DNA from 3 places in the Gordonibacter sp. RACS_AR68 genome. Region 3 is predicted to be linked to each of the others. Evidence: predicted binding sites of a transcription regulator. Region 3 holds the regulator's gene; each other region holds the start of a gene.
The links. The regulator HrcA, encoded in region 3, represses chaperone genes, less so after heat shock. The targets are predictions, from matches to a motif close to TNTTAGCANNCNNNNNNNNNGNNTGCTAANA.
Positions count from the first base shown of each region.

Region 1: htpG (molecular chaperone HtpG) is a predicted target of HrcA. The motif match lies at 7,497-7,527, and genes of this name have one in related genera.
Region 2: groES (co-chaperone GroES) is a predicted target of HrcA. The motif match lies at 3,329-3,359, and genes of this name have one in related genera.

Region 1 is NZ_JAIPUP010000001.1:175,249-185,751, forward strand. Features, by position in the region: gene K9U15_RS00735 (LysR family transcriptional regulator) at 1-468, opposite strand, end outside; gene K9U15_RS00740 (acyl-CoA dehydratase activase-related protein) at 772-1,761, shown strand; gene K9U15_RS00745 (hypothetical protein) at 1,754-3,103, shown strand; gene K9U15_RS00750 (acyl-CoA dehydratase activase) at 3,100-4,287, shown strand; gene K9U15_RS00755 (nitroreductase family protein) at 4,414-4,920, opposite strand; gene htpG (molecular chaperone HtpG) at 5,514-7,439, opposite strand; gene K9U15_RS00765 (SGNH/GDSL hydrolase family protein) at 7,660-8,616, opposite strand; gene K9U15_RS00770 (DUF302 domain-containing protein) at 8,867-9,274, shown strand; gene K9U15_RS00775 (sodium-dependent transporter) at 9,527-10,503, opposite strand, start outside.
Region 2 is NZ_JAIPUP010000006.1:79,244-89,746, forward strand. Features, by position in the region: gene K9U15_RS12225 (helix-turn-helix transcriptional regulator) at 1-878, shown strand, start outside; gene K9U15_RS12230 (sensor histidine kinase) at 951-2,177, shown strand; gene K9U15_RS12235 (response regulator transcription factor) at 2,174-2,929, shown strand; gene groES (co-chaperone GroES) at 3,440-3,727, shown strand; gene groL (chaperonin GroEL) at 3,769-5,409, shown strand; gene K9U15_RS12250 (helix-turn-helix transcriptional regulator) at 5,647-6,870, opposite strand; gene K9U15_RS12255 (molybdopterin-dependent oxidoreductase) at 7,128-9,302, shown strand; gene K9U15_RS12260 (hypothetical protein) at 9,303-9,629, shown strand; gene K9U15_RS12265 (hypothetical protein) at 9,648-10,151, shown strand; gene K9U15_RS12270 (putative manganese transporter) at 10,296-10,503, shown strand, end outside.
Region 3 is NZ_JAIPUP010000003.1:41,349-51,851, forward strand. Features, by position in the region: gene K9U15_RS07380 (MiaB/RimO family radical SAM methylthiotransferase) at 1-908, opposite strand, end outside; gene K9U15_RS07385 (16S rRNA (uracil(1498)-N(3))-methyltransferase) at 905-1,702, opposite strand; gene dnaJ (molecular chaperone DnaJ) at 1,713-2,852, opposite strand; gene hrcA (heat-inducible transcriptional repressor HrcA) at 2,911-3,924, opposite strand; gene hemW (radical SAM family heme chaperone HemW) at 4,140-5,249, opposite strand; gene dusB (tRNA dihydrouridine synthase DusB) at 5,253-6,233, opposite strand; gene K9U15_RS07410 (nitroreductase) at 6,512-7,030, opposite strand; gene K9U15_RS07415 (hypothetical protein) at 7,088-7,282, opposite strand; gene K9U15_RS07420 (hypothetical protein) at 7,342-7,560, opposite strand; gene lepA (translation elongation factor 4) at 7,564-9,369, opposite strand; gene rpsT (30S ribosomal protein S20) at 9,760-10,266, shown strand.

The sequences.
Region 1 (10,503 bases), on a different contig from region 3:
GCCGATGGTGATGAGCGCATCATAGTCGCCTGCCCGCAACGAGAACAATCCTTGCGTGCCGGTCTCCAGCATCACGGTCGAATCGAGGCCGAGGCCCCGGTTCGCGAACAAGGCTATGCTCGCGCAAGCCTGCTCGTAACCGTAAAACGCCGGCGAGCACAGCGCGAGGCGAAGCGCATCGGGAAGGACGCTCTCGTGATAGAGCTTGGCGAAGGCCTCCAGCTCGCCGAAATCATCCAGAACCGGCAAGGCCTTTTGATAGAACGCCTTGCCGAACGGCGTGGGATGCACGCCGCGGCTCTCGCGCACGAACAGGCGCTGGCCCAGCTCGCGCTCGAGGTCGGCGATGGCCTTCGACACCGCCTGCACGGTTACGTACTGACCCTTTGCCGCCGCGGACAGACTGCCGTGCTCGACGACCGCGGCAAAGTAGCGGATCTGCTTGATATTCAACGACTTTGCCCCCAAACGCTCCTCGTTACCCTATCCCTTGAACTTTACAGCGACAAATGTCACCTTTTCATGCAGCCAAGCTCATTCAACTTCTTTTGAAACCTTACGGTTGCAGAGCTGTGGCGCGGGACAGCAGCCCGACTGCACCAGATAGCGGCCGCCAGCCCGAAGAGGGGCTGCATGCAGCCCCCTGCGCATTGCCCGGCCCGCGACGCATCCCGCTGCTTGGAAGGTTTGTGGCGAACGCCTGGGTCGGCGGACCCCCCTGGCTGCGAAGCGATACCATGGAGCCATCATCGGGGCGAGCGAAAGGGCCGCATGGGCATCCTCAAACAGGGCGACTGCGCCGACGTGCAGCGCGTGGGCGTCCCGCGGGCGCTGCTGTACTACCGCTACGGCACGCTGTGGGAGACGTTTTTCGGCGAGCTGGGGCGCGAGGTGGTGCTGAGCCGCCCGACGGACCGCGCGCTCATGGAGGCGGGCGAGGCATTGTCCGTGGACGAGTGCTGCCTGGCGTCGAAGGCCTACCTGGGACACGCCGAGAGCCTACTGGGCTCCTGCGACGCGCTCTTCGTGCCGAGCATGGGCAACCTGGGGCGGCGCCAAGGGTTCTGCACGAAGTTCCAGGCGCTGCCCGACCTGGTGGCGAACACCTTCCGCGACCGCGGCGTGCGCGTGGCTTCATGCCTGGCAGACGCAGTGGAGGGGCGCTCGTCGCTGCGCGACGCGTTCCTCGAGCTGGGCGGGCGCTTCGGCGCCAGCCCGCGCGAAGCGAAGCGGGCCTGGAGGGCGGCATCGCACGCCCAGGAGCGCGCCGATCGCACGGCGGCGGGCGCGCAGGAGCGGCTGCTGGCCTCGCTGGAGGCCACGCAGGGCGCGGGGCGGCCGTTGGCCATCCTGCTGGTGGCACACCCCTACCTGGCGCACGACCCCTACCTGGGCGGCAGCGTGACGGATGCGCTCGAACGCCTGGGCGCCACGGTGCTCTACGCCGACGAGGCCGACCACGGGCGCGCGCTCAAGGCCAGCTTCGACTTCTCGGACACCATGCCCTGGGTGGTGAACCGCGAGCTTGTCGGCGCTATCCTGCTGCTGCACGAGCGCATCGACGGCATCGTGCTGGTGAGCGCATTCCCCTGCGGGCCCGACTCCATGACCGACGACGCCATCATGCGCTGCATCCAGGGCAAGCCCATCCTGAATCTCACCATCGACGCTCAGAGCGGCACCGCCGGCCTCGAGACCCGCATCGAGAGCTTCATGGACATCCTGCGCTACCAGAAGAAGGGGGGCTACGTGCATGGCTAACCTCGAGGGAAGCGCCCGGGACCGCGGCAGGTCGAACAGCGGCACGACAGGGGCCGGGGAAATCGCAGGGACCGAGGACGACGCGAGGTTTCGCGACGGCACGGCAGGCATTGCGGGAATCCCGGATGCGGAGGCCGGAAGCGCCCTGGAGATCGGCCGGGCGGACGGCTCGGACGACACGCTGCGCGCCCGCACCGCCGTGTTCTTCGAGCGCAAGCGCCCGCCGCGACTTGTGCTGCCTCATCCGCGCCGCCGCCCGAAGCGCGACCGCCACGCCCGAACGCGCGTGGCCTTCCTACGCTACAGCTACTACGACATCGTGTTCAAGTTCTTCGTGGAGCACGTGCTTGACGCCGACTACCTGCCCCTGCCCGAGCCCACCAAGCGCACGGTGGAGCTGGGCAGCCGCAACTCCGGCGATTCGGTATGCGCCCCCTTCAAGCACATCCTGGGCGACTACATCGAGGCCTTGGAGCTGGGCGCGGACGTGCTCGTGCAGTTCGCCGGCCCCTGCCGGCTGGGCTACTACGGCGAGCTGCAGGAGTCCATCCTACGCGACATGGGCTACGAGTTCGAGATGCTGAACTTCGCCACCGTCACGGGCAAGCCGCTCACGGACTACATCGAAGCGTGCAAGAAGAAGGTGAACCCGAACCTGTCGGTGCCGCACGGCGTTCGCGGGATGCTGGCCGCGTTCAAGATGATCGAGTTCCTGGACGAGGCGCAGGACTTCTACCTGGCGCATGCCGGGTTCGAGGTCGAGCACGGGTCGTTCGACCGGGCGCTGGCCGCCTACCACGCCGAGATGCGCGCCGCGGCAAACGAGCGCGATATCGCCGAGGCGCAGCGCCGCGGGCTGGAGTCGCTGCGCGGGCTGCCGGTGCGCCGCCCGGCGCGCCCCGTGCGCGTGGGCGTGGTGGGCGAGTACTTCACCGCGGCCGACCCGCATTCCAACCTGGGGCTGGAGCGCAAGCTGCTCGACCTGGGCGTGGAGGTGCACCGACAGCTGAACATGACGAACCGCAACCTGCGCTACAACGAGAGGAACCTGCGCGCGGGCATTTCCGACTACGTGCGCTACGACATGGGACCCACGTCCAGCATGACCATCGCCGCCGCGCTGAGGTACGCGCAGGAGGGCTTCGACGGTGTGGTGCACTTGAAGTCGTCGGGGTGCACGCCGGAGGTGGACTGCATCCCCGTGCTGCAGCAGGTCAGCCGCGACACGGGCCTGCCCATCCTGTACCTGAGCTACGACTCGCAGACCAGCGACACCGGGCTGGACACCCGGCTCGAGGCGTTCTACGACATGCTGGCCATGAAGAAGGAGAAGACGATATGACGGAGCAGGAAGAAACTGGCCTGACCACCGACGTCGGCGAGGTGCCCTCCGGCGCCGAAGATTGCCGTGAAAGACAGGCGAAGCGTGCTTCTGCACGTGAGGAGGGCTTGGAGCGGCAAGGTTCGGCGCCGGAGGGCACCGCAGCGTCGGGCATTCCGCTCGTCCCGCCAGGGCGAGCGGAATGCTTCCTGGGAATAGACATAGGGTCCATCTCCACGAAGGGCGTCATCGTGGACGCCGACCGCGCCATCGTGGCGCGGTCGTACCTGTGGACGGAGGGCAACCCGACGGATGCGGCGCGGCGGGTGGTGGCCGACCTGGGCGCGCAGATCGACCATGCGACCATGCGCGTGCGCGCCGTGGGCACCACCGGAAGCGCACGGCGCCTCGTGGGGGCCATGCTGGGCGCGGCCGTGGTGAAGAACGAGATCACCGCGCACGCCGTGGGCACGACGTACCTGCATCCGGACGTGCGCACCATCCTGGAGATAGGCGGGCAGGACTCGAAGATCATCTGCGTGGAGAACGGCATAGCCGTGGACTACGCCATGAACACGCTGTGCGCGGCCGGCACGGGCGCGTTCCTGTCGAGCCAGGCGGCGCGGCTGGGCGTGGAGGTGGAGGAGTTCGGGGAGATCGCGCTGGCATCGAAGCGGCCGGCCAACATCGCGGCGCGCTGCACCGTGTTCGCCGAGAGCGACCTGGTGCACAAGATACAGGTGGGCTACGCGCGCGAGGACATTATCGCGGGGCTCTGCCGCGCGGTGGCGTCGAACTACCTGAACAACGTGGGCAAGGGCAAGAAGATCGTCGCGCCCGTGGTGTTCCAGGGCGGCGTGAGCAAGAACGTGGGCGTGGTGCGCGCGTTCGAGGATATGCTGGGGATGGACGTGCTCGTGGACCCCGACGGCCACCTGATGGGCGCGTTCGGCGTGGCACTGCTGGCCGCCGAGGCGAGTGCGGCGGAGGCCGGCGCGGGGTCGACGGGCGCGGGCGCATCCTCGCGCACCGCCGACTGCGAGGCGTTCGACTTCCAAGCCGTAGGAGACTTCGCGTTCAAGACGCGCGAGATCGAGTGCGCCAAGTGCGCGAACCACTGCGAGATCATCTGCGTCTACCGCGACGAGCAGCTCATCGACTCCTGGGGCAACCGCTGCGACCAAGGAGCCGTGCGGGCGGGATAGTGGATTTCGCAAATTCTGAAAGAAAATTTTCGAAATTTGCAAAGTTTCATCATCGATGCCGCCTCCGCAGGACATGGCATCCACGGCACGCACGGCACATGCCTTCGCCTGCCTACGCCGCCTCGTTTAGCTCAACCAGTGCACACGGTCCTCGGCATAGCGGTCCTTGCCCTTGGCGCGTGGCTCGGACTCCGGATAGCCCAACGCGATGACGGCAAACGGCTCCAGCCCCGCCGGCGCACCCACGATCTCGGACACGGCGGCCATGCGCTCCGGCTCAGGCGCGATGCCCATCCACACGGCGCCGAAGCCAAGGTCGACGGCCTCCAGCAGGATGTTCTCCACGCAGGCGCTCATGTCCTGCACGGCGATCTCGGGAAAGCGCAGGCCCTCCGTGCGCATGCACGGCACGATGGCGCAAGCAGCGCCGGCCGCCGGTTTCGCATAGGGGCTGGCCTCGGACAGCAGCTGCAACGTGGCCCGGTCGCGGGCCACATAGAACTCCCACGGCTGCTGGTTGCCACCCGAAGGTGCTGCCATGCCCGCGCGCAGCAGGGCGCGTACCTCGTCATCGGTCATCGGATCGTCCGTGAACCTTCGCACGCTCGCCCGTTTGAAAATCACATCTGCCATGGGTCCTCCTAGCGCTCGGCTTCGTCATGCGCCGATGATAGCGCTTTCCGCACAGTAGCGCGCGGCACGTGCGAGAACGGGAAACAAGTCGATAACAAAGGAGGGCGAGGCGCGCCTTCCCTCGGATGTTTCACGTGAAACATCCGTTCGCGCGGAGCGCGAATACGGGTGCGCTCCGCAGGAGCCGCGCCCCTCGCGCGCCAGCGCGAGAACAACCGTGCAGGTGGCATGGGCGGGAAGCGCAGCTGCCCGCCCATGCGCCCGGAGGGCGCATAACTGCCGCGCAGGTTGCCCGTGCGGGCGCGCAGCGGCCACACGCTCATGCGCCAGCGCGAGAAGGAGCTCGCAGGTAGGAGCCGGAGCGTCCGCAGCCGGGGCGCCCGCAGGGCGCCCCTTCGCGCCGGAGGCGCGAAAATGGCCGTGCAGGTTGGCGTAGTAAGTCAGCGAGAAGCCCCCTGGTGCCCGAGATTGGCGGGATCGCGGAGGTGAAGCGTACTTCGGTACGCGAACCTCCGGGATCGCGGCAAGATCGGGTGCCAGGGGGCTTCGCAGCGTCGAGTCGTTCCGGCGGCCGGCAGGCCGTCGGAACCTGATTACATCAGCTTCGCGACGTTCTGGGCGAAAGCGACCGGATCGTCGATGGGCATGCCCTCAACCAGCAGCGCCTGGTTGTACAGCAGGTCGGCGTAGAGGCGCACCTTGTCGGCGTCACCGGCCTCGTGGGCGGCCTTCAGCGTGTCGAACACCGGGTGCTTGGCATTCAGCTCCAGCACGCGCTGCGACTTCACGCCGTCGGGGCCCTCGGGGCCCTTCGACAGCACGCGCTCCATCTCCAGCGACACGGGGCCCTCGGTGGTCACGCACGCAGGCGCGTCGGTGAGGCGCGCGGACACGGCCACCTTCGTCACCTCGTTGCCGAGCGCGTCCTTCAGCGCCTTGAACAGGTCCTCGTTCTCCTTCGTGGCCTCTTCGGCTTCCTTCTTCTCATCCTCGGTGGCGAAGTCGAGGTCGCCGGACGCCACGTTCTTGAGCTCCTTCGCGCCCTCGCCGTCCTCGTTCGCACCGTAGTCGCGCATGGCGGTGAAGCAGAACTCGTCCACGTCCTGCGTGCACAGCAGCACGTCGTACCCCTTGCCCAGCACCGTCTTCACGATGGGCATCTTGTTCAGGCGCTCTACCGAATCGCCGGCGGCGTAGTAGATGGCCGGCTGGTCCTCGGGCATGGCCTCGAAGTACTCGGCCAGCGTGACCAGCTTGTCCTGCTTCGCGGAGTAGTACAGCAGCAAGTCGGCCAGCGTGTCCTTCTGCGAGCCGTAGCTGGCGTAGATGCCGTACTTCAGACCGCGGCCGAAGTTCTCGAAGAACGCCTCGTAGCCTTCGCGGTCGTTGTCGCGCATGTCCTCGAGGTCCGACGTGATCTTCTTCTCGATCTTCTTGGCGATGGCGCGCAGCTGGCTGTTGTGCTGCAGCGTCTCGCGGCTGATGTTCAGCTGCAGGTCCTGGCTGTCCACCACGCCGTGCACGAAGTTGTAGTAGTCGGGCAGCAGCTCCTCGCACTTCTCCATGATAAGCACGTTGGAGCTGTAGAGCGCGAGGCCCTTCTGGTAGTCGCGGCTGTACAGGTCGAACGGCGCGCGGCTCGGCACGAACAGCAGCGCGTCGTAGGACAGCGCGCCCTCCGCGTGCACGGAGATGGTGCGGGCCGGGTCGGCGAAGTCGTGGAAGTCGGTCTTGTAGAACTCGTTGTACTCCTCCTGGTCGACCTCGGACTTGCGGCGCTTCCAGATGGGGATCATGGAGTTCACCGTGTCGAGCTCCTGGTAGTTCTCGAACTGCGGCACGTAGTCGTCGCCGGCATCTTCGGGCTTGGGCAGCTCGCGCGACTTCGTCACCTCCATGCGGATGGGGTAGCGCACGTAGTTGCTGTAGCGCTTGACCAGGTCTTTTAGGCCGTACTCGGACAGGTAGCCGTCGTAGGAGTCCTCGTCGGTGTTGTCCTTGAGCGTGATGATGACGTCGGTGCCGTGCTCGGCGCGCTCGGCCGGCTCGATGGTGTAGCCCTCCACGCCGTCGCTCTCCCAGGCCCAGGCCTCGTCGCTGCCGTAGGCCTTCGACACCACGCGCACGCTCTTGCCCACCATGAACGAGGAGTAGAAGCCCACGCCGAACTGGCCTATGATGTCCACGTCGTCGCCCTGCACCTCGTCGTTCTCCATCTTGAACGCCATGGAGTCCGAGTGCGCGATGGTGCCCAGGTTGCGGTCGAGCTCGTCCTTCGTCATGCCGATGCCGCTGTCGCTCACGGTGACGGTGCGGGCGTCCTTGTCGAAGCTCACCTGGATGGCAAGCTCGTCCTTGGAGAGCTCGATGGACTTGTCGGTGAGGCTCTTGAAGTAGAGCTTGTCCACCGCGTCCGACGCGTTCGAGACGAGCTCGCGCAGGAATATCTCGCGGTTCGTGTAGATGGAGTTGATCATGAGGTCGAGCAGCTTCTTGCTCTCTGTTTTGAACTTGCGCATGGCGGCGTCGCTTCCTTTCGGGTACGTTCCTTCGTCAAGCGGTCGGACTGCCCTGTGTGCTAGCAGTCCAAGCCTTCGAGTGCTAAAACGAGATTTTAGTACGACGCGGGGCGATGTCAAGGAGGGTGGGCGGCAATTCCAAACAACGCCTAAGCGGCAGAGGAATACCGCCGAGAGACTGCTGATCCGCCCTGTGAAGCGCTCCGCAGGGCAAGCGCCCTCATATCCCCCGTTCGCAGACAAGCAGCCACTTGCCGCCGGTGGAGGCGGCATGGGGGCAGCCTATGCAGGAAGGCTCCGAGCAGCGCTCGGCCGAGGGCGGGGCGTCGTGGGCGGCGGCGCGCAGCGCGGCGACGCCGGGGAGCGCGACGACGCCCAACGCCGAGCTGCCGCCCAGCGCCGAGCCCGCGGCGTTGTCCGCAGCCTCCATCGCGCGCAACATCAACCCTGCGAATTGGCGCATGCCCCGTGCCGTGGGATGCGTGCCGTCCAAGGCCTCGTAGTCGCGACCGAGTGCGCGCACATCGGCCACGCGGCAGCCGTGTGCGCGGGCGGCGGCGCGGATGGCGTCGTTGTATGCGTCGAAGGGCACGCCGCGCAGGCGGTAGGCGAACGTGGAGCCGTCGCGGCCGACCACGCGACCGGGGCAGAGCGTGCAGCACCACACCTCGGCCTGCGGGTAGGCCGTGCGCAGGCGCGCGAGCATCGACCCGTACGCAGCTCCGAACCGCTCGACCGCATCGGAGGCGGCCAGACCGGGCTCGCGCTGCTCGCCGAGCGCGTCGACGTCCAGGCAGGCCGGCAGCGCGTTGCCCCGTCCGGCCGCCTGCGCGTCGGCGCCGCCCCAGCCGTAGTCGTTGATGCCCATGAACACGAGGACCGCATCGGGGGCCTGCCCGTCGCGCGCGAGGGCCGCGACGCGCTCCGCGCTGTCGCCGGCCGGGAAGCCCGCGCCCTCCACCATGCTGCCCGAGAACGACCCGTTCGCCAGAAGCTCGCCGCCCAGCGCGTCGACCACCTGCGCCCACCACGTGTCGCGCGCCTCGCGCACGCCCGTGGCAGCGCAGCGCTCGCCCTCGTAGAACACGCGGAAGCCCGTCGGGTTGCATCCCTCGAACGTGCTGATGGAATCGCCCAGAATGGAGAACCGTCGCTTTCCCGCCATCGCCTCGGCCATGATCTCGAACTCCCTCGTCCTCGGGCGCTGAGCGCCCGTCCAACAACCATCACGCATTATAAGGCTCTCGAGCCCGGCGCCCACGGTGCCCAGGCAACCGTTTCCGGACAAACTGCGCTAACCGGGCGCAAGCGCGCAGGAGCGCGCTATGGTGGAGCTGCACCGCCGCGCGATCGCCGAGGCAGCTGCGACCGACGCAACTGCCGCCGCCGCAACCGCGCCTCCAACCGCAGCCATCGAAGGAGTTTCCATGGGCCAACCGGAATCTCGCAACCTGCACCTGACCGTAGGGAGCCTGCCCGTAGACGAGACGGTCCGCCGCCTCACAGACGAGCTGGCGGCGCGGTCCATCCCCGTGTTCGCCACGTTCGACCACGCGCAGAACGCCGAAGGAGCGGGCCTCGACCTGCGACCCACCACGGTCGTGGTGTTCGGCTCGCCCCAAGTTGGCACCGCGCTCATGCAAGCCGACCAGCGCATAGCGATCGAGCTTCCCCTGCGCATCTCCATCTGGGAAGACGAGGCGGGCCGCACGCAGATCGCGTTCCCCCAGATGAAGGAGCTTGCCGCCCGCTATGGCCTGGGCGACCTGCCCGTCATCGCGAAGATGCAGCAGCTCCTGGAAACCTTGGCCGGCCAAGCCGCGAGCAACCGATAGGCCCGGTTGCGCCGACCGTGCCCACCGAGATTGCGGCGACGATGCTGCCTTGAGCCCGACGCGCACGCCAATCTGCACGCTTTTCACCGATTATTGCATCTTCGACACTGGCAATTCGCTCTTCGCATCCCGCCCGTGAAGACTTGCGAACATTTCCCCATGTCGCTGTTGCTCTGCTTCCGAAAAAAGAGCGCTCCGAAAGGCCCCGATGCAATAATCCGGTGATTACTGTGCAAAAACCGTCGTCTCGACCTACGCCATCCCCAGCCACACGGTGATCTTCGGCACGTAGCCCATCACGAAGATCACCAAGATGAGCGCGGGTATGCCGAACTTCAGCCACAGCTTCGACCAGCGCGGGAAGCGGATGCCCTTGCCGGTGTCGGCCTCGGCCAGGAAGTTATCCCAGCCCCAGCCGCCCTTCGTCACGCAGAACAGCACGTAGAACAGACTGCCCAGCGGCAGCAGGTTGTTCGACACGATGAAGTCCTCGATGGACTGGATGTCGCCGATAGCCGGAATCTGCACGCCAGCCAGCACGTTGAACCCGAGGGCGCACGGCAGGCTGAGCACCGTCACGATGATGGCCGTGCGCGCGACGGCGGTCTTGCGCGTCCAACCCCACTTGTCCATCGACCAGCTGATGAGATTCTCGAACACCGCGATGATGGTGGACAGCGCGGCAAAGCTCATGAACACGAAGAACAGCGCGCCCCACAGCTGCCCCATCGGCATCTGGTTGAACACACTGGGCAGCGTGACGAACACGAGCCCCGGGCCGCTGTCGGGCTGCACGGCGAACGCGAAGCACGCGGGGAAGATGATGAGGCCCGCCACGAGTGCCACGGCAGTGTCGAGGCCGCAGATGCGCAGCGCCTCGCCGGTGAGCGAGCGCTCCTTGCCGATGTAGCTGCCGAAGATCTCCATGGCCGAGATGCCCAGCGACAGCGTGAAGAACGCTTGGCCCATAGCCGCGTACACCGCGTCGCCGAACGTTGCCCATTGTTCGGCGGTCGTGGTGCCGGCGAACAGCTTGCCGAAGTCGGGGATAAGGTAGAACTTGAGGCCCTCGAGACCGCCCGGCAGCGTGGCCGCACGCACCACGAGCACCGCCATGATGCCCAAGAGGCAGATCATCATCACCTTCGTGATGCGCTCGACGCCCTTCTGCAAGCCCAGGCTGCACACGAGGAAGCCCAGCACGATGACCACGAGCATCCAGCCGACCA
Region 2 (10,503 bases), on a different contig from region 3:
CCGTGATCGGGCTGCTCAACAGCTTCATGCTGGCCGGGTCCGTCACGTTCGCCGGGTCGGGCTCGGTGTCGGGGGTGGGCATGCTCATCGGCATCTTGGCGTTCTGCGTCGTCGTGTTCGTGGTGCAGCGCATCCCGCGGGTGTCCACGGCGTTCCGCGTGCTCATGCCCATCATCGCCTCGCTCTTGGTGTTCCTGCCGTTTCTGGGCGAGCAGTTCAACCTCTTCTTCAGCACGGTGCTCTTGGGCGGCTACTACTTCATCGCGCTGCTCATCACGTATGTGGTGGCCGAGACGGCGCACGTGCGGAACCTGTCGCCCTACGTTCTCATGGGGGCGGCCGCGTGCCTTGCGCGCGTCTGCCTGGCCGCGGCGCTCTTGGGCGGGTACGCCATCGGCTCGCTGCCGGGCGGCCTGTTCGGCGAGAGCGAGCACCTCATGCGCTACCTGGTGGTCATCATGGCCGTGATCTACGCGCTGTCGCTGGCGGCCGTGCTCGTGTCGCGCGACCGGCGCCGCCGACGGCGCGGCGATGCGGATGCGGCGGGCTCGGTTTCGGCGCCGGCGGGTGCGGCCGTGGCGGCGCCTGCCCCGGCCATCGCGGCGGCCGAGGGCGATGACGCATTCGATGCGCGATGCGCGGCCGTGGCCGCAGCGGGCAACCTCACCGAGCGCGAGGCGGAGATCATGCGCTATCTGGCGCGCGGCCGCACGAAAGCTCATATCGCCGGCGTGCTGTACGTCAGCGAGAACACCGTGCGCAGCCATGTGCGCAATATCTATGCCAAGCTCGAGGTCCACACCCGCCAGCAGCTCATCGACCTCGTGGAGGAAGAGCGCGGCGCGGACGGCGGCGGCGAGGCTCCCGGCTCCCGGTAGGCGCGTTCGGATACTCCAATTACCTCGGTTGGTGTATGGCGCGGCGGGGCCGGGTCGCGTACCATGGCAGACATGGAGAACTTCCTTGTGAACAACCGCCCGATGGCGCCCAAGGACTGGGCGGTCGACGTCGCCGTGATGCTGGCGGCGTTCCTGTTCGGCTGCGGGCAGCTCATGCTCACGGCTTCGTCCATCGTGATCCCCGACCTGGAGTTGCGCCAGTACCTGGGCATCGTGAACGTCGTGCCCGACACGTCGGTGTTCGTGGCGCTGGCGCTGACCACGCTGCCGCTCGCGGCGCGGAGGCGGTTCCCATGGCCCGTGTTCCTGTTCGTGCTCATCACGTTCCTGGGGCTGCAGAGCGCGTTCCGCGGCTTCTCGCTCACGGTGGTGGGCCCCGTGGTGGCGCTGTACACCATCGCCTGCGAGCGCGGGCGCACGGAGGCCGCCGTCGCCGTCGCCCTGGCCGTGGCGGGCGTGCTGTTCGCCGACGCGCCCTCGCGCACGGCGAGCCTCGCCTTCTTCACGCGCTTCCAGAACGTCGCGCTCCTGGCGGCTGCGGCGCTCGCGGGCTACGCATACCGCACGCACCGCGCCTACGTGGCGGAGACGGAGCGGCGCGCGCTCGAGGCGGAGCGCTCGCGCGAGGAGGAGGCGGCCCGGCGCGTGGAGGAGGAGCGCGTGCGCATAGCCCGCGAGGTGCACGACATTACGGCGCACTCGCTCTCCGCGGTGAGCATCCAGGCGGCCGCGGCCGAGCGCCTGGTCGACCGCGACCCGGCGGCGGCAAAGCTCGCAATCGCCGCTGCGCGCACGACGGCGAAGGACGCCCTCGAGGAGATCCGCGGCATGATAGGCGTGCTGCGAGCCGGCGACCCCGCGGCCGAGACGGAACCCACGGCCGGCACCGAGCGCCTGGACGACCTCGCTGCCTACTTGCGCCGTGCCGGCGTGGACGTGGCGCTGGATGCGGGCGGGTACGACCGCGCCGCCGTGCCGGCGTTCGTGGACGTGGCACTGTACGGCATCGCCCGCGAGGCCGCGACGAACATCGTGCGGCACGCCGGCGCGCATGCGGCGACGATACGCCTGGCTACGGGGCCGACAGGCGCGAACCTGTCGGTAGAGGACGACGGCAGGGGCGCGGCGGCCGAGACGGACGGGCGCGGCCACGGCATTGCGGGAATGGCCGAGCGCGTGGGGCTTCTGGGCGGCACGTTCGCAGCCGGCCCGCGCCCGCGCGGCGGGTTCCGCGTGGAGGCGCGCATTCCCCTGGGAGCGGAGAAGGAGGCGTCATGATCGAGAGGCATCTGCGAGAGGCGCGCTCGGCGGCGGGGGAGGTGCCGGTCCGCTCGGCGGGCGAGCGTCCTCTGCGCTTAGTGGTGGCCGACGACCAGGACCTCGTGCGCAGCGGGTTCCGCCTGATCCTGTCCTCGTACGACGGCTTCTCCATCGTGGGGGAGGCGCGCGACGGCGAGGAGGCCGTGGAGCTCGCTCGCCGCCTCGTGCCCGACGTGGTCCTCATGGACATCCGCATGCCGCACCTGAACGGCATCGAGGCCACCCGCGCCATCACGGGCGATCCGGCGCTCGCCGACGTGCGCGTGCTCATCCTCACCACGTTCGACATCGACGAGTACGTCTACGACGCGCTCGCGGCCGGGGCGGGCGGCTTTCTGTTGAAGGACGCCGAGCCCGACGACATCGCCGCCGCCGTGCGCGTGGTGGCGGCCGGCGACGCGCTCATCCAGCCCTCGGTGATGCGGCGCCTGGTGGAGACGTTCGTGCGCATGCGCCCTGCGGCCGGTGCCGGCGTGGCCGCAGGGGAAGGCGGCAGCGCGTTCTCCGCGCTCACCGAGCGCGAGCGCGAGATACTGGTACAGGTGGCCCGCGGCATGACGAACGACGAGATAGGCGCCGAGCTGTTCATCTCGCCCGCCACGGTGAAGACGCACCTCGCCCGCATCATGGCGAAGCTGGGCGCCCACGACCGCGCACAGCTGGTGGTGAGGGCGTACGAGGGCGGCCTCGTGAGGCCGGGCGAGCGCTAGCATCGGTCACGGCGCGGCGGCATGTGCGGCCGCGCCCGTCGGTCGGCGATTGCACCGCAGCGCCGCGAAGCGATCGTGCTGCCGCCTCGCGTCCGCTTCGCAACCCCGCCCGCGCCGCCTCGTTCGCGCTGCAGAATCGTCCTGCTCCCGCTCCCGCCGCCCTGCAAGCGCCGCCCGCGTCTGTGCTGCAGCGCTACGCCGCGCCCCTTCGCAACCCCGCCCGCGCCGTCCCGCGCCCGCCTCGCCGGCCACTCCCCAGACCGTTTTTGTGCAAAAGCACAAAAACTTTCAGGAGTCCATCGAACGAATTGTGGCGATTATGCAAAACCTCAGTCAAGGGCACTGAGATTTCCTCAATTTTGCTTGCATTCGCTAACGAGGCTGCTATGATAACGCAATGTTTAGCACTCGTTACCCATGAGTGCTAGCAGTCACCGCAACGGAGTGGTTAAATAGCAAACGTGCTACAACCAGTTTCGGACAAGAGACGGACGAAAGGAAGGCTACGTTATGAACTTGAAACCATTGGGTGATCGCGTCATCATCAAGCAGGACGAGGCTGAGGAGACGACGGCATCCGGTCTGTATCTCGCTACCGAAGCGAAGGAGAAGCCCCAGACGGGCACCGTCCTGGCCGTGGGCGAGGGCAAGCTCGACAAGGACGGCAAGCTCATTCCCGTGCCGGTCAAGGAAGGCGACAAGGTCCTGTACGGCAAGTACGGCGGAACCGAGATCACCGTCGACGGCGAGGACGTCATGATCCTGCGCGCCGACGACCTGTACGCGGTGTTCGCGTAAACCGAAGCAACCCAAGCTAACGCTGAAAGGATAGGCACACTATGGCTAAAGAGATCAAGTTCGAGGCCGACGCGCGCAGCGCGCTCGCGGCCGGCGTCAACAAGCTGTCCAACGCCGTCAAGGTGACGCTCGGCCCCAAGGGCCGCTACGTGGCGCTCGAGAAGTCCTACGGCGCCCCCACCATCACGAACGACGGCGTGACCGTGGCCAAGGAAGTGGAGCTGGAGGACCCGATCGAGAACATGGGCGCCCAGCTGGTCCGCGAGGTTGCCGTGAAGACGAACGACGTGGCCGGCGACGGCACCACCACCGCAACGCTGCTGGCCGACGTCATCGTGTCCGAGGGCCTGCGCAACGTGACGGCCGGCGCCGACGCGCTGGGCATCCGCCGCGGCATCCAGAAGGCCACCGACGCCATCGTCGACGCCATCAAGGCCGACGCGACGCCCGTGTCCACCAAGGAGCAGATCGCGAACGTCGGCACCATCTCCGCCGGCGACGCCGAGATCGGCGAGAAGATCGCCGAGGCCATGGACGCAGTGGGCAACGACGGCGCCATCTCCGTGGAGGAGAACGCCGCCTCGTTCGACTTGGAGCTCGACATCGTCGAGGGCATGCAGTACGACCGCGGCTACATCTCGCCGTACATGGCCACCGACATGGAGAAGATGGAAGCCGTCCTCTCCGACCCCTACATCCTGCTCACCGACCAGAAGATCACCAGCATCCAGGACATGGTCCCGCTGCTGGAGGAGGTCATGCGCTCCGGCCGCCCGCTGTTCATCGTTGCCGAGGACGTGGAGGGCGAGGCCCTGGCCACCATCCTGCTGAACAAGCTGCGCGGCACGTTCAACTGCGTCGCCATCAAGGCCCCCGGCTTCGGCGACCGCCGCAAGCGCATCCTGGAGGACATCGCAGCCGTCACGGGCGCGCAGGTCATCGACAAGGACTTCGGCATGACCATGGCCGACGCCACCATCGACATGATGGGCCACGCCAAGACGGTCAAGGTCACGAAGGACACCGCCCTCATCGTGGACGGCGCCGGCGACAAGAAGAACATCGAGGACCGCATCCACCAGATCCGCGCCGAGCTCGAGCGCGTCGACTCCGACTTCGACCGCGAGAAGCTGCAGGAGCGCCTGGCGAAGCTGTCCGGCGGCGTGGCCGTGCTCAAGGTGGGCGCCGCGACCGAGTCCGAGCTCAAGGAGAAGAAGTCCCGCATCGAGGACGCCCTGCAGGCGACCCGCGCGGCCGTGGAAGAGGGCATCGTCGCCGGCGGCGGCGTGGCGCTCGTGGACGCGCTGCCCGCGCTCGACAACATCGCGTCGGTCGACAAGGACGAGGAAGTCGGCGTGGCCATCATCCGCAAGGCGCTGGAGGCCCCGATGCGCGCCATCGCCCAGAACGCGGGCTTCGAGGGCAGCGTCGTGGTGGAGCGCGTGAAGGGCATGGGCAAGGGCGAAGGCCTGAACTGCGCCAACGGCGAGTACGGCAACATGATCGAAATGGGCGTGAACGACCCCGTCAAGGTCACGCGCACCGCGCTGCAGTCCGCTGCCTCCGTGGCGGCCCTCATCCTCATCACCGAGGCCACCATCAACGACATCCCGAAGGACCCGGATCCGGCGGCCCTGGCTGCCATGGCCGGTGCCGGCGGCGGTATGGGCGGCATGATGTAAGACCCCCCCGGTTCCGGCAGCCGCCCGGCCGCCGGAACCACCTGAGACGCTGTGGGCGCTTACGCGCCCGGCCAGCGTATCCCTAACTCGGAGAACGGGGCGGCCGATGGGCCGCCCCGCTTCGTTTTCTGGCCGGTGCGTTGCTCTTCACGCCAGCTGCCGGGTCGCTTATCGCTTGGGTGCCGAGGCCAACTTCCGAACGGTCGCGAGCGCGCCTAATTTAGAGCAATCAGCTGCTCAGCGCTTCCTGCTCTCCACCAGGTCGATGAGCTCTTGGAGCGAGTGGATGCCTAACTTCTTGTAGATGTTCAGCATGTGGCTCTTCACCGTGTGGTTCGAGATGACGAGCGTCTTCTCGATGTAGGCCGCGTTGCGGCCCTTGGCTAGCAGCACGAACACCTCCTGCTCGCGCTGCGTGAGTCCGAACTCGTCGGCCACGGCCGAGCAGGCGACCTTCCATACGCCGCCGGCGTGGTCGAGCTCGTCCTGGCCGTGCGTGCGCTTCAGGTCGCGCGCGACCCAGATACGGTCCGAACTCAGGCCGTACACCGTGACGATAATGACCACCAGCACCGATGCCACAGTGGGTACGGTGGCATCGGTGCCGCCCGCTGGTCTTTGCAGCGCCAGCCAGCCGAGCAGCGCACCGAGCGCGAGCGTGACGGCGAACAGACCCAGCACCCCGCCTGGCATCCATGCGGGCAGGGCGAACGTTTCGCGCAGGTCGAGCGCCATGCGCGCCATGAGATAGAAGAACAACCCCGCTCCCAGTGCAAACACGCCGAAAGCCACGCCGGCCAGCTCCGGCTGCAGCAGAAACATGAGGCCGGCGACCACGGTCACGAGCGAGGTTCGGGTGATGACGTCGATGCAGTGCGACTCCGAGCCGAGCGAGCCCAGCACGCCCACGGCCGCGCCCGCGCAGGCAAGCCCTGCAGCGAGCCCTGCCTGTGCGGCCTGCCCGGCAAGCCACGTGCTGTGGAACGAGACCATGAGTCCGAATGCGGCGCCGTAGACGGCGGCGTACGCGAGCAGGTACGCGAGTGGCTTCGCTAGCAGCTCCAAGGCGTAGCCGCTCGCCGGTGCCGGAATCCGCCTTACGGCACGTCCCTTCGCGAGCGCCCAAAGGAGGGTGGCGGCACCCGTGCCGAGCACGACGACGGGGAACGCAAGACTGCCCTCGGGCAGCGCGAGGCCGAAGGCGGCCGCGAGCCCTGCAGCCGCAAGGGAGAAGGGTGCGAGCGCGTCGGCGCGCGCAACGCCGTCACGCTGGACGACGAAGGTCCACGCGAAGAGCAGCGCGAGCGCGAGAGCCCCAGCTAAAAGCGCACGCGGGTCGCCCGTCGTGGCACCGTGCAGTAGCGACGAGGCGCCTGCCGCAACCGCGCAGCCGCATCCGAGCGCCGTGGGCATCCAGAGTCCGCCCGTCGGCAGAAGCGTTTTGAACGACATGCCGCCCATGTGCCCTCATCGCCTTTCCCCTGTAGGCTTGCAGGCTCCCAGTTTACCATGCTCCCGCCTTCGCGCGAGCCGGCGTGCGTCCGGACAGGACTCCCAATACCTGCGGAAACGTCAATATCAGACCGCTGGTGTGAGAAGGTTTTGCCCATTCCGGGTGTCCTGGCTGGGGCGTTTTCCGGCACGGTGCCGCACACTCGGATCCAAGGCGACGATCGTTCCGGTCGGTTCGCACGGGCATATCAAGAAGGAGGTTCTGCATGGAGACGAAGAGAACCCGTACTGTGTGCACGGGATGCCATCAGCGTTGTGGCGCCGTCGTGTACGCGGAGGGGAACCGCATCGTCCGCATCGAGGGGGATCCGGACAGTCCGTACTCCAAGGGGGCGTTCTGCGGCAGCGGCATCACGCAGCGCTTCATCCACGAGGATGCGAAGCGCGTGGCGAAGCCGCTCAGGCGCGCAGGTGCGCGCGGCGAGGGCAAGTGGGAGGAGATCGGCTGGGACGAGGCGCTTGACTTGCTGGAGAGCAACACGAAACGTATCCGTGAGGAGTACGGCCCCGAGGCTATCGTGGTGTCGCAGGGCACCAGCCGCACGTCGAACGACTGGGGCCAGCGTCTGAAGGCCACCATCGGCAACAAAGGCTGGGGCCTGTCGCCTCTGCACGTGTGCCTCATCCCCAACATCATGCCACACGCGCTCACGCTGGGAGCCGGTCAGATGCAGGGCGCTGACGTGGCCAACGCCAAGACCATCGTGCTGTGGGGCATCAGCGCCGTCTCCATCCTGTCCGAGATCAAGGACATCCAGAAGAACCGCGACGAGAACGGCGCGAAGGTCATCGTCATCGACCCGCGCTACAGCGACCTGGCCAAGGACGCCGACCTGTTCCTGCAGATCCGCCCCGGCTCCGACGGCGCGCTGGCGCTCGGCCTCATGAACGTCATCATCCGCGAGAAGCTCTACGATGTCGACTTCATCGACAAGTGGACCTATGGCTTCGACGAGCTTGCCGAGATGGTGAGCGAGTGGACGCCGGAAAAGACCTCCCAGGTAACCTGGATTCCCGCCGAGCAGATCGTGGCCGCCGCCCGCATGATGGGCGGTGAGAAGCCCACAACGCTCTATCCGATGCTCGGCCCCAGCTGCATGCACACGAACGCCGTGCAAAGCGGCCGCGCTCTCACCTGCCTCACGGGCCTGCTCGGCCCCGTGGACGTGCCCGGCGGCTTCATGTACATCCCCGGCGCCGGCCCGGCCACGAACCCCGAGCTCACGCTCATTCCGCCCGACTGGGACTTCAACAAGCCAGAGGCGAAGCTCATCGGCTCCGAGAAGTTCCCGGCCTTCGCCGCGTTCGGCAACGCGAACGTGCCCTATGACACGTTCGAGGCTGTGATCACGCAAAAGCCCTGGCCCATCAAGATGATGGTGTTGGTGGCGAACGACGCGCTGAACTGCTACGAGGCGCCGCAGAAGACGGCCGAGGCGCTGAAGTCGCCCAACCTTGAATTCATCGCGGTGAAGGACTTCTATCTCACGCCCACGGCCCAGCTGGCCGACCTCGTGCTGCCGTCGTCCGACTGGTCGGAGCGCGACACCATCGACGAGGAGATGTTCCGCGGACGCATCATCTCGTCGCCGCGCGCCGTGGACCCGCCGGGCGAGTGCTGGGATGACTGGAAGTTCTACCTGGAATGGGGCAAGCGCCTCGACCCGGAGCTCTGGCCGTGGGCCGACGAGCGCGAGATGGTGCTCTGGCGCATCAAGCTGTACCATGGCATCGACCTCACCTGGGACGAGTACGTGGAGCGTGCCTACATCGACACGCCCGCGTCGCTCTCGGCCGCCGAGTTCAAGAAGTACGAGACCGGCAAGCTGCGCCCCGACGGCCAGCCCGGCTTCATGACGCCGAGCGGGCGCATCGAGTTCTTCTGCCCCACCATGCAGGCGTTCGGCTACGAGCCGCTGCCGGTGTACCACGAGCCGAAGGAGAGCCCCTACAGCACGCCCGAGGTGGCGAAGGACTACCCGCTCATCCTCACGACAGGCTTCCGCCTGTATAGCTTCTTCCACTCCGCTTGGACGAACGTGCCCGGCCAGCGCGAGCTGTACCCGCATCCGTTCGTGGTGATGAATCCCGCCGACGCGCAGGACGCGGACATCGTCGACGGCGACTGGGTGGAGATCAGCTCCCCGCGCGGCGCTATCATGGCCAAGGCCGAGGTGTCCCGCGAGGTGGGCCAGGGAGTGGTCGCGCTGCCACGCCCTGGCTGGCGCAGCGGCTGCGAGGAGCTTGGCCTGCCTGGCTACGACTGGCAGGACGTGTGCATCAACAACCTTATCCCCGGCGGCGGCGACAGCACCGACCCGGGCTTCGGAACGGCGCCCATGCGCTCCACGCTGTGCGCCATCAGGAAGATGGAGGGATAAATGAACGATCGAAACATCGGCATGCTCGTGCGGGTCGACGCGTGCCTGGGGTGCCAGGCGTGCCAGGTGGCCTGCCGCGAGGAGAACGGCTTCCCGTACAGCGAGCTGTGGCTTGAGATGATCCGCCGCAAGCCGCAGACCGTGTCCGGCGAACTGCGTAACTACCATGTGGCGGCGCCGCAGCTGGACAAGTGCACCGCCTGTGCGGCCAAGGACCACCAGCCGCTCTGCACGACGGTGTGTCCCACGAAGTGCCTGTTCGTGGGCGAGAAGAATACGCTTCTGCGCGTCATGGAGGGCGCGGGTCACTGGAACCTGCACGTCTAGGAAGGGAAGGGGAGCCCTATGAAACCGAGCTTCGGATTCGTATTCACGCTGAGCCTGATCATGTCGCTTGTGGTGGGCGTGGTCATGACGTTCACCATGACCATGTTCAACGGCCAGCCGTTCATGCTGGTGCCGCTGTGCCTGCAGATCGCCGTGGCCACCGTCATCGGCTTGGTCATCATGCTGGTGCTGCCCGTGGCGCAGGCTGGCGAGAAGTTCGCCGCGTTCTACGGCGCCGAGCGCACGGGCCTGGCCTGGGGACTGCTGCAGTCCCTCGTCATCGCCACGGTCATGACGTTCTGCGTATCGTTCGGCATGACGGCGTTCGCCACCGGCTTCGGCGATATGCCCGACGGCAGCACGTTCCTCATGCGGTGGCTCACGCCCATCACCTCGGTGTGGGGCGTTTCCTACATCGCCACCATCCTGTTCCTGCCCGTGGCGACGTTCGTCGCACGCAAGGTGGGGAAGGCCCCTGGTCCGGTGCCTGCGCCAGTTAAGGAGCCGGGAACGACGCGTTAGCGTTGCCATGGTAGCGGGTCCGCCGCATGACGGCCCCGCTACCTGTGCTCTAGGCTGCGAAGGCAGGCGTCCTCATAGCAGCCTTCCGTGACCTTTTCGCGACGAAATGCGCCTCCTGCCCTCGTTGGATTACAATACGAACCTATGGAAGAATTCATGCACATAGCCGGGCATGTCCTGGAGCATTCCGTCGCGGATACCCTGTACCTCGTTCCGTTCCTCTTCGTCACCTACCTGGTGATGGAGTGGCTCGAGCACAAGACCGGCGGCAAGGCGCAGGCGGCCGTGCAGCGCGCGGGAGCCGCGGGCCCCATCGTGGGCGCGGTGGTGGGCGTGGTGCCGCAGTGCGGGT
Region 3 (10,503 bases):
GAGCTTCCCGCCTGCAGCGGCAGGTGCAGATGGCGGCAGACGCGGCCGTCGGCGGCGGCGAGGAGGTCGATGAGCGCGTCGTCCACGTCGCGCGGCTCGACGCTCGAGATGCGAAAGCGCACGGGGAGCGCGCCGGGCTCGTGCAGGTCCGCCGTCTCGTCGAGCAGGCGGCGCAGCAGGCCGGCCAGGCGCGTCGCGGACGGGTCGCGACGCCCACCGTCGCAGTACGAGCCCAGGTTGATGCCCGTGAGCACGATCTCGCCCGCGCCCGCCCGCGCGTACGCCGCGCACTCGCGCACGACCTCGTCGGCGGGGCGGCTCGTCGCCCGGCCGCGCGCCACGTGCACGATGCAGTACGTGCACGCGTTGTCGCACCCGTCCTGCACCTTGACCCCCACCCGGGTGCGGAACCCGGACCCGATATGGAGCAGGGGGGCAACGTCACCCTGCTCGATGGGAGCGCACGCAGTTTCGGAAGCCCCGCGCGCCGCGCCGCGGGAAGGGCCTGCGGGCCCCTCGGCTTGCACGGCGGAGACGTTGGCGGGATCGGCAGGCTCGCCGGCCGCACTGCGGGAGGAGCAGGCCTCGCACCAGTCCCGTATCGCATCGGCGAGCTGGGCCTTCCCCACCACGGTGACGCGGGCGTCGAGAGCCTCGTAGAACACCGCATCGATGGCGGCGGCACAGCCGGTGACCAGGACGCGGGCGCGATCGTTCGCGCGCAGGGCGCGGCGCACGGCCTTGCGGGTCTTCTTCTCGGCCTCGCCGGTGACCGTGCACGTGTTGACCACGATGAGGTCGGCTTCCGCTTCGGGCGTCTCCACGCCGCACGCGGCGAGACGCGCCGCCGCGTCGTCCGACTCGACGCGGTTCACCTTGCACCCCAGGTTGACGACGGCGAAGTTCATCGCGCGCCCGCCCTCGCGCGACGCTCCAGCTCGTACAGCACGAGCGCGGGCGCCACGATGCCGGCGGTCTCCGTACGCAGGATGGACGGGCCGAGCGACACGAGCGAGGAGCGGGGGTTGCAGGCCGAAAGCGCCTCCACCTCACGCTCGGTCAGGCCGCCCTCGGGCCCCACCACCACGGCCACGCGAGCGCCCTGCGCCGCCGGGCCGCCGCCGAGCGCACGGTCGAGCGCGACGTCGAGCCGCGACGCGCTGGGAGCCTCCTCCCAGCACACGAGCACCGCCGCGGCCGTCTCCAGCAGCGCGCACGTCTCCCCCAGGCCCGCCGGCTCCCGCACCTCGGGCACGGCCGGCTGCCCCGACTGCATGGCCGCGCTCTTCGCGATGGCGCGCCAGCGCCCGGCCTTCGCCGCCGCCTTCTTCGCGTCGAGCCGCACGACGGAGCGCTCGCATGCCAGCGACACAAACGCCGCCACGCCCAGCTCGGTGGCGTGGCGGATCACCGTCTCCATCTTGTCGCCCTTGGCCAGGCCTTGCACGAGCGTCACCGACGGGCCTGCGTCCGCGCGCTCGAAGCGCTGCGCGATGCGCACGAGGGGCACCTCGCCGTCGAAGGACACGATCTCGCAGGCGAAGTAGTCCTGCGCGGCATCCACCACCGCGATGCGCTCGCCCGGCGCCAGCCGAAGCACGCGCGCATGCCTCGCGTCGTCCGCCGCGAGGCGCAGCGGGAACGACTCGCCAACCTCGTCGGCGAGCACCTGCTCGTCGAGGTAGAAATGCTGAAGGGACATCGCTCGCCCGCTAGTTGAAGGCGTCGCGCAGCTTCTGCAGGGGCGTGCGCTCGTCGGAGACGTCCTCGCCCAACTCCTCGGCCAGCTGCTCCAAGAGCTCGCGCTGCCTCTTCGTGAGCTTCTTGGGCACCACCACGTTCACGTGCACGAACATGTCGCCGCGCGCGTCGCTGCGGAACTTCGGCATGCCGAAGCCCTTCACGCGCACCACCTGCTCGTTCTGGCAGCCCTCGGGTATGCGCACCTGCACCTTCTCGCCCTCGAAGATGCCGTCGATCTCGATCTCGGCTCCGAGGGAGGCCTGCACGATGGACACGTTCGCCCGCGCGTGCAGGTGATCGCCGTCGCGCTCGAAGAACTCGTGCGGCTGGATGCGCACCGTGACGATGAGGTCGCCGGGCGCCGCGCCCTGCATGCCCGCCTCGCCGAACCCGGACAGGCGCAGCTGCTGCGAGTCGCGGATGCCCACCGGCACCTCCACGGTCACGCGCTGGCGGTCGGGCACGCGGCCCTGGCCCTCGCATTCCGGACACGGGTTCTCCACCGAGCGGCCCGTGCCGTTGCAGGTCTTGCACGTGGTGGCCGTCTGCATGTCGCCGAGGAACGTGTGCTGCACCGAGACCACGCGGCCCTGGCCGCCGCAGTCGGGGCAGGTGATCTCGCGCCCGTCGGGGCCGAGGCCCGAGCCGTCGCAGTCGGGGCACGGCGCCAGGCGGTCGTAGACGATCTCCTTCTTGGCGCCCGCGGCCACCTCCTCCAGCGTGACGCGCAGGCCCACGCCCATGTCGCGGCCCTCGCGGCGCTGCTGCTGGCGCCCGCCCGCGGCCCCGCCGAAGAACGAGCTGAAGATGTCGCCCATGCCGAAGCCGCCGCCGAACAGGTCCTCGAAGTCCACGTAGCCGCCGCCCCCGTAGGGGTTGCCGCCGCCCGCCGCGCCCGGTATGGTGCCGAAGCGGTCGTACTGGGCGCGCTTGCCGGGGTCGCTCAGCACGTCGTACGCCTCGTTCAGCTCCTTGAACTGGTCCTCGGCGTCGGGCGCCTTGTTCACGTCGGGGTGAAGCTCGCGCGCGCGGCGTCGGAACGCCTTCTTGATCTCGTCCTCCGTGGCGTTCTTGGAAACGCCCAGAACCTCGTACAGATCCTTGGCCATTGCTCTTGCAGTACCTTCCTCGTTTGACGGCGCCCCTCGTGCGGGCGCCGTGCAAGCCCTATACGTCCTGAAGCGCCGCGCTCGCGATGCGCACCGCCCGCAATACCTTCGAATAGTCCATGCGCGTGGGCCCGATGACGGCCACGACGCCGGCCGACTCCCCGCGCCCGTAGCGGCTGGCCACCACGGACACGCCGGCCAGCTCCGCCGCGTCGTTCTCGCGCCCGATGCGCACGCTGGGCGTGCCGTCGCCCTGCCGCACGGCGTCGTCCAGGATGTGCAGCATGACCGTGTCGTCCTCGAGCACCTGCATGACGGGCAGCAGCGCCTGCGACTGGCTGAACTCGGGCTTCGTCAGAAGCGAGCTCACGCCCAGCCGATGGGCGCGCGACAGCTCGCTCTCCTGCAAACACGACAGCACCTCGTCGAGCGCCATGCGCACGAGCGGGTCGCGGAACGCCTCGGCCATGCCCTGGCCCAGGCCGTCCTCGATCTGCTGGAGCGACTTGCCCGTGAACACGTCGCCCAGAAACGCCTGCACGCGCGCCAGGTCGTCCGAGGACACCTCCTCGGCGAACTCCATCTGGCGGTTGAACACCTGGCCGTCCTCGGTGACGAGCACCACGAGCGCGCGGTACGCGTTGAGCGAGATGAACGAGAGCTGCTTGATATGCAGGTTCAGAACCGACGGCGCCAACACGATGGAGAGGCAATCGGTGATGCGCGTGAGGGCCGACGACGTCTGCTCGAGCAGCGCGTCGAGCTCGCTCGCGCTGCGGCGCAGCTCGTCCACGACGGGGCGGTAGCGCTCGTCCTCGCCCGCGAGGTCGGTGGCAAGCAGGTTGTCCACGAACGCGCGGTAGCCGTGGTCGGTGGGGATGCGCCCGGCCGAGGTGTGCGGCTGCGTGATGTAGCCGCCGTCCTCGAGCACCGACAGCTCGTTGCGCACGGTGGCCGGGCTCACGCCCAGTTGGTAGCGCTCCGTGAGCGTGCGCGAGCCCACCGGCAGGGCGCACGCGACGTATTCCTCGATGAGCGCGGCCAGCACCCGCTGCCTGCGATCGGATAGCACGCCTCTCCACCTTCCTCTCTCGCTTGACCGGTCTCCGCCGCGCGCCCGAGCCGGCTTTCGGCACGCACCCGCGGCAGCGCCGCTCTGACGAGTCGGCGCCGAGCACCTATTTTAGCAGCCGATGCAAGAGAGTGCTAAGAAAAGCGAAGGAAATGTGCATATGGGCGGAGCCGGGCGGCCGGGAGGAGCGCGGGGAAGGGTCGCCGGCGAAGGCCCTACGCCAGGTCGAACAGCCTTCCGTACAGCTCGTTGCCGCACAGCCAGCCGCGATCGGTGGGGCGCCAGCGCCCGCCTTCGTGCACGACGAGGCCCTCCCCCTCCAATTCTGCGAGCACGGCGGGGGCGTCGGGCAGCAGGACGGCGGCGCACGCCACCTGCTCGTCGGACACGCCGCAGGTCATGCGCATGCCCAGCATCAGGTCCTCGGCGGCCATGCCGCGCGCATCCAAGTCGTCGGTCACCCGCCCGTCCTGCACGCGCATGCGGCGCTCCGCGTTCTGGGTCATCGTGGCCGCCGAGCGGCCGAGCCCCAGGTACGGCACGCCCGTCCAGTACGCGATGTTGTGGCGGCACGCGAAGCCGGGGCGGGCGTAGCTCGCCACCTCGTAGCGCTCGTAGCCGGCCTCGGCCAGCACGCGCGCGGCGATCTCCATGTGCGCGGCCTCCACGTCGTCGTCGGGCTCTTCCAGCTCGCCGGCGAGCACGGCGGCATCGAAGGGCGTGTGCGCCTCGATGGTCAGCGGGTACACGCTCACGTGCGCCGCGCCGAGCGCCGCCGCCTCGCGCACGCTTGCCTCGAAGCTCCCGGCGCTCTGGCCGGGGATGCCGCACATGAGGTCCACGCTCACGTTCTCGAAGCGCGTATGCGCCGCCTCGATGGCGCGGCGCGCGTCGTCGGCCGAATGGGCGCGCCCGAGCGTGCGCAGCACGTCGTCGTCGAAGCTCTGCACGCCGATGGACAGGCGGTTCACCCCGAGCGCCCACACGTCGCGCACCATGCGCTCGGTCAGGCTCTCCGGGTTCGCCTCCATCGTGCACTCCACCTCGGGCGTCAGGTGCATCGACAGCGACAGCGTGTACAGCAGCATGGACAGCCGCGCCAGGCCGATGTGGCTCGGCGTCCCGCCGCCCGCGTACACCGTCTCGAGCGCCCCGAGCTCGCCCTCCTTCGCCTTGCGGCGTATCTGCAGGCAGAGGTCCTCCACGTACGCGTCGATCTCCGGCGCGTCGGCCGGGACGGCCGAGGTGGCGAAGTCGCAGTACCCGCACCGCCTCACGCAGAACGGAAGGTGGAGGTACAGGGCGCGATAAGGGTCGTGCGGCATGGTCTAGCCCTCCTGTTCATGCTCGCCCAGCAAGGCGAGCAGCTCGTCGAACACGCGGTCGAAGTCCTCGACGGACACGCAGGCGTTGATCCTCGCGCGCGCCGCGGCGGCGCCCGGCAGGCCCGCGAGGTACCACATGGCGTGCTTGCGCATGCGCACGATGTTCTTCCCCTCCCGCTGCGAGAGCAGCCGCGCGTGGCGGCGGGCCATGGCGATGCGCTCGCGGGCGCCGGGGGCCGGCGGCTCGGCCGCGCCCGCGAGCGCGGCCTTCGCCTGGGCGAACACCCAGGGGTTGCCCTCGGCGCCGCGGGCGATCATCACCGCGTCGCAGCCGGTGCGCGCCGTGAGCGCCACGGCGTCGACGCCCGTGCGAACGTCGCCGTTGCCGATGACGGGCACGCCCACGGCCTCCTTCACGCGCGCGACGACGCCCCAGTCGGCGCTGCCGCGGTAGAGCTGCTCGGCGAAGCGGCCGTGCACCGCGACGGCGCACGCGCCCGCGTCCTCCATGCGGCGTGCGAAGTCCGGCGCCGTCTCCTCGCCCAGGGCCCAGCCGCGGCGGAACTTCGCCGTCACGGGATGCGACACGGCCGAGCGCACGGCGCGCACGATGGCGGCGGCCAGCCCAGGGTCGCGCATGAGCGCCGAGCCGTCGCCCTTCGACACGATCTTGCGCGCAGGGCAGCCCATGTTGATGTCGAGGTACGCCAGCGACTCCCCCATCTCGTCCTCGATCCAGGCGGCCTGCGCGGCCATGGTGTCCGGCTCGTGGCCGAACAGCTGCACGGCCACCTGGTCCTCGCCGGGCGCGAGGTGCAGTAGATGGCGCGTCTTCTCGTTGGCGTAGGAGAGCCCCTTCGCCGAGACCATCTCGGTGAAGGCGAGGTCGGCTCCCTGCTCGCGGCAGAGCGCTCGGAACGCCTCGTCGCTCACGCCCGCCATGGGCGCGAGGAGAAGGCGGTGCTTTTGGAAGAACTCGTGCATATCCTGCTTCCTTTGCCCGCGTTTTCGTCACGGCATGTCGAAAAACGCGCGGTTTGGCAATTGCGATCCATCGTCGAAAAAACCGACCTGGGATTATAGCGGTATCCTGTAGCGAGCACGCTTCGAAACGCGCTTCTCGATTGCCAAACCGCGCGTTTTTTGGCAGGAAGGGCGTTCGGGCGCGGCATGCTCCCGGCACCGTCGCCCTTGCGAGAAAGCGTCGCGCGCGGCCTTGCGGCTTCGGCGGCGCAACCCGCCCCGGAATGGCAGCCGGCGCGCTACGCCCACACCACGCGGCTCTTGCGGTCGTGCGCCGTTCCCTCGGCGGCGGCGTGGCCGAGGGCGCACACGCCATGCACCTCGGCCGTGGCCGGCACGCCGAGCGCGTCGAGCTCCGCGCGCACGGCGGGCTCGTCGCAGATGCCCTGCAGCTGGTTGATCCACACGCTGCCCAGGCCCAGGCTGTGGGCGGCCAGCATCATGCCCTGCATCGCGCAGCCGTCGTCCTCGCGGCCGAACGGGGCGCCCTTCTCGTGCGCCACGATCACGATGGCCGCGGGGCCGTACATGTCGTAGGCGTCGCGAGCGAGCGCGACGCGGATTACCTCGGCCAGGCGCGCGACGCGTTCGCGGTCGCCAACCACCACGAACGTCCACTCCTGGCGGTTCATCGCCGAGGGCGCCCACTGCCCGCATGCAACGATGGCCTCCAGGTCCTCGCGCGCGACGGGCTCGTCCCGAAACGCGCGCACGGAACGGCGGGACAGGATGTTCTCTATGACCGGGTTCGTTCTCACCGGGTTCCTCCTTCTCATGTCGGTTCGAGGACGGCCGGGCGCATGCACGTCCCGGCGCTAGGCAGCCAGCAGGTCGATCATGCTGACGCCTGCGAATACCAGCAGCACCACGACGCCCGCCACGGCCAGCAGGCAGCCGCAGCCGAGCGCCATTTTCGTGCCGCCCGACGTGGAGGCCCGCACCTGCTCGCGCGCGGCCTTCTTCTCGTCGAACGGATCGTCCAACCAGTCGAACTCTTCGTTCTTGCCCATGTTCTCGCACCTATCAGTCGCAAAGCGGGGACGCCGCCCCGAACCACCAATGCCGTTGCTCAGAGAACCCTTGCCAACACGAAGCCTACCAACACAGCAACGGCCGCCAAAGCCACCGAGCCGACTACACGGCGCTTCAGCAAGCCCCAGCCCTCATCGTCCAAACTGCCCAGGTCGTTGGGGAGCGCCTTGCCCCGCTGCCTGTAAAACAGATGCACCGCGAGCGCAGAAAGGACTGCGATGGCGATGATGCAGATTGCGAGAACAGCTCGATCCATAGGCTAATCGTCCACCTTCAAAATGGCCATGAACGCCTCCTGCGGCACTTCCACGTTGCCGATGTTCTTCATGCGCTTCTTGCCGGCCTTCTGCTTCTCCAGGAGCTTGCGCTTGCGGCTGATGTCGCCGCCGTAGCACTTCGCCAGCACATCTTTTCGCTTCGCCTTCACCGTCTCGCGGGCCAGCACGCGCCCGCCGATGGCGGCCTGGATGGGCACCTCGAACATCTGGCGCGGGATGATGCCGCGCAGCTTCTCCGTGAGCACGCGGCCGCGGTCGTAGGCCTTGTCCTTGTGGATGATGAACGACAGCGCGTCCACCGGCTTGCCCGACAGCAGGATGTCCAGCTTCACCAGCTTGGAGGGCTTGTAGCCGTCGAAGTCGTAGTCGAGGCTCGCGTAGCCCTTCGTGTTGGACTTCAGCTTGTCGAAGTAGTCCATGATGAGCTCCGACAGCGGGATCTCCCAGATCATCTCCACCGTGGTGGGCGACAGGTAGTTCATGGTGACGAACGTGCCGCGCCGCGCCGTGGTGAGCTCCATGACCGCGCCCACGTAGTCGGGCGGGATGAGGATCTTCGCCTTGAGGTAGGGCTCCTCGATGCGCTCGATCTCGCCGGGGTCGGGCATCTCCTGCGGCGAGTGCAGGCTGATCATCTCGCCGCCGGCGCGGTACACGTGGTACTCCACGGAGGGCGCGGTGGCCAGCAGGTCCAGGCCGAACTCGCGCTCGAGGCGCTCCTTGATGACCTCCATGTGGAGCAGCCCCAGGAAGCCCACGCGGAAGCCGAAGCCGAGCGCATGGGACTTCTCCGGCTCCCAGGCGAGCGCCGGGTCGTTGAGCGAGAGCTTCTCCAGCGCCTCCTTGAGCGGCTCGTACTGGTCGCCGTCGATGGGGAACAGGCCGGTGAACACCATGGGCTTGGCGTCGCGGTAGCCGGGCAGCGGCTCCTCCACGCCGCCGCGCACGGCGGTGATCGTGTCGCCCACCTTCACCTGGCGCACGTCCTTGAGGCCCGTGACCAGGTAGCCCACCTCGCCCACCGAGAGCTCGGGCATGGCCGTCTCCGCCGGGCGGCGCGCGCCTACCTCCTCCACGAGCACCTCGGTGCCGGTGGCCATCATAAGCACCTTATCGCCCTTCTTGAGCGAGCCGTCCACCACGCGGATGAGCGCCACCACGCCGCGGTAGGGGTCGAAGTACGAGTCGAAGATGAGCGCGCGCAGCGGCGCGCCCGGATCGCCCTCGGGCGCGGGGATGTTGTACACCACGGCCTCGAGCAGATCGTGCACGCCCGCGCCGGTCTTGCCGGAGGCGAGCACCGCGTCGTCGGCGGGGATGGCGAGGCCCTCCTCTATCTCCTCGCGTACGCGGTCGGGCTCGGCGGCGGGCAGGTCGATCTTGTTGATGAGCGGGATGATCTCCAGGTTCGCGTTCATGGCCATCATGGCGTTGGCCACCGTCTGCGCCTCGACGCCCTGCGTGGCGTCCACCACGAGCACGGCGCCCTCGCATGCGGCCAGGCTGCGGCTCACCTCGTAGGTGAAGTCCACGTGGCCCGGCGTGTCGATGAGGTTGAACTGGTAGGTCTGGCCGTCGTCGGCCGTGTAGTCCACGCGCACGGCCTGGCTCTTGATGGTGATGCCGCGCTCGCGCTCGATGTCCATGGTGTCGAGCAGCTGCTCCTGCATGTCGCGCTGCGCCACGGTGCCCGTGAGCTCCAGGATGCGGTCCGAGAGCGTGGACTTGCCGTGGTCGATGTGCGCGATGATGGAGAAGTTGCGGATGAGGTTCGGATCGGTGGTCATAGTAGCTTTCTTCTTCGGGCGGTGCACGGGCGAAAAACGTGTTTTCGGGAATTTCCCCATGAAAACAGGGTCAACGTTTGGTATTCTATCGCATTGTGTATCCAGCGATACGTGCGTGCGATGATCTTATCGCCAAATCTGCAGACGTGGCTGCATTACGGATTCGTCCTCGCTGGTGACCGATTGGTCTGCGAAACAGAGAAATCCCGCCTGTTTCCATCGCATCGCCAACGCCCGCGCCTGGCGCGGGAGGCTCCTCCGGGGCCTTGTTGCGAGGCAATCGGCCACCTTGCGGCCACGCGGAGGGCATCGCCCGCCCGTATCGCTGGAGGCGCAGCGCGATTCGTATCGCAAGACAAGGCAAACGATTTTTTTGGAGGAACGAACCACATGGCGAACATCAAAAGCCAGAAGAAGCGCATCATCACCAACGAGAAGTCCCGCATGCGCAACCGCGCGGTGAAGAGCGAGCTCAAGACCGCGACCCGCCGCGTGAAGGACGCCGTGGCCGCCGGCAACGGCGCCGAGGCCTACGCCGCCGCGCTCGCCGCCTGCCGTCTCATGGACCGTGCCGCCTCGAAGGGCGTCATCCACAAGAACCAGGCCGCGAACCGCAAGAGCGGCATCATGCTGCTCATCAAGGATGTCGTGACCGACGCCGACCGCGCCGCCTACGTGAAGCCGGCCAAGAAGGAGCAGCAGAAGACCGGCTCCAAGAAGGCCGCGGCCAAGGCCGAGCGCCTGGCAGCCATGAAGGCCGCCTCCGACGAGAAGGCGAAGCGCCGCGAGAAGACGCTGAAGGAAGAGGCCGCCGCCCAGAAGCGCAAGGCCAAGGAAGCCGAGGAGGCCGCCAAGGCCGAGGCCGAGGCCGCCGCTGCCGAAGAGGCCGCCGAATAGGCTCGATGCACCAGGATCGCCCGCGATCCGTCCGCATATCAAGGAAGAGGAAGCTCCCGGTGAAACGGGGGCTTCCTCGGTATTTGGGGATCGAAATCCCCGGTGCGTTCGCGGATGCGGGGCGGAACGGACGGCGGCCTTTTCCATGGCGCGGCGAAGCAGAGGGCTGGACGTCGGATGGCGCGATTCGCGCGCCGCATGCGTCGCGAACCGGCACGGGCGCGCATCGCGAGTCAC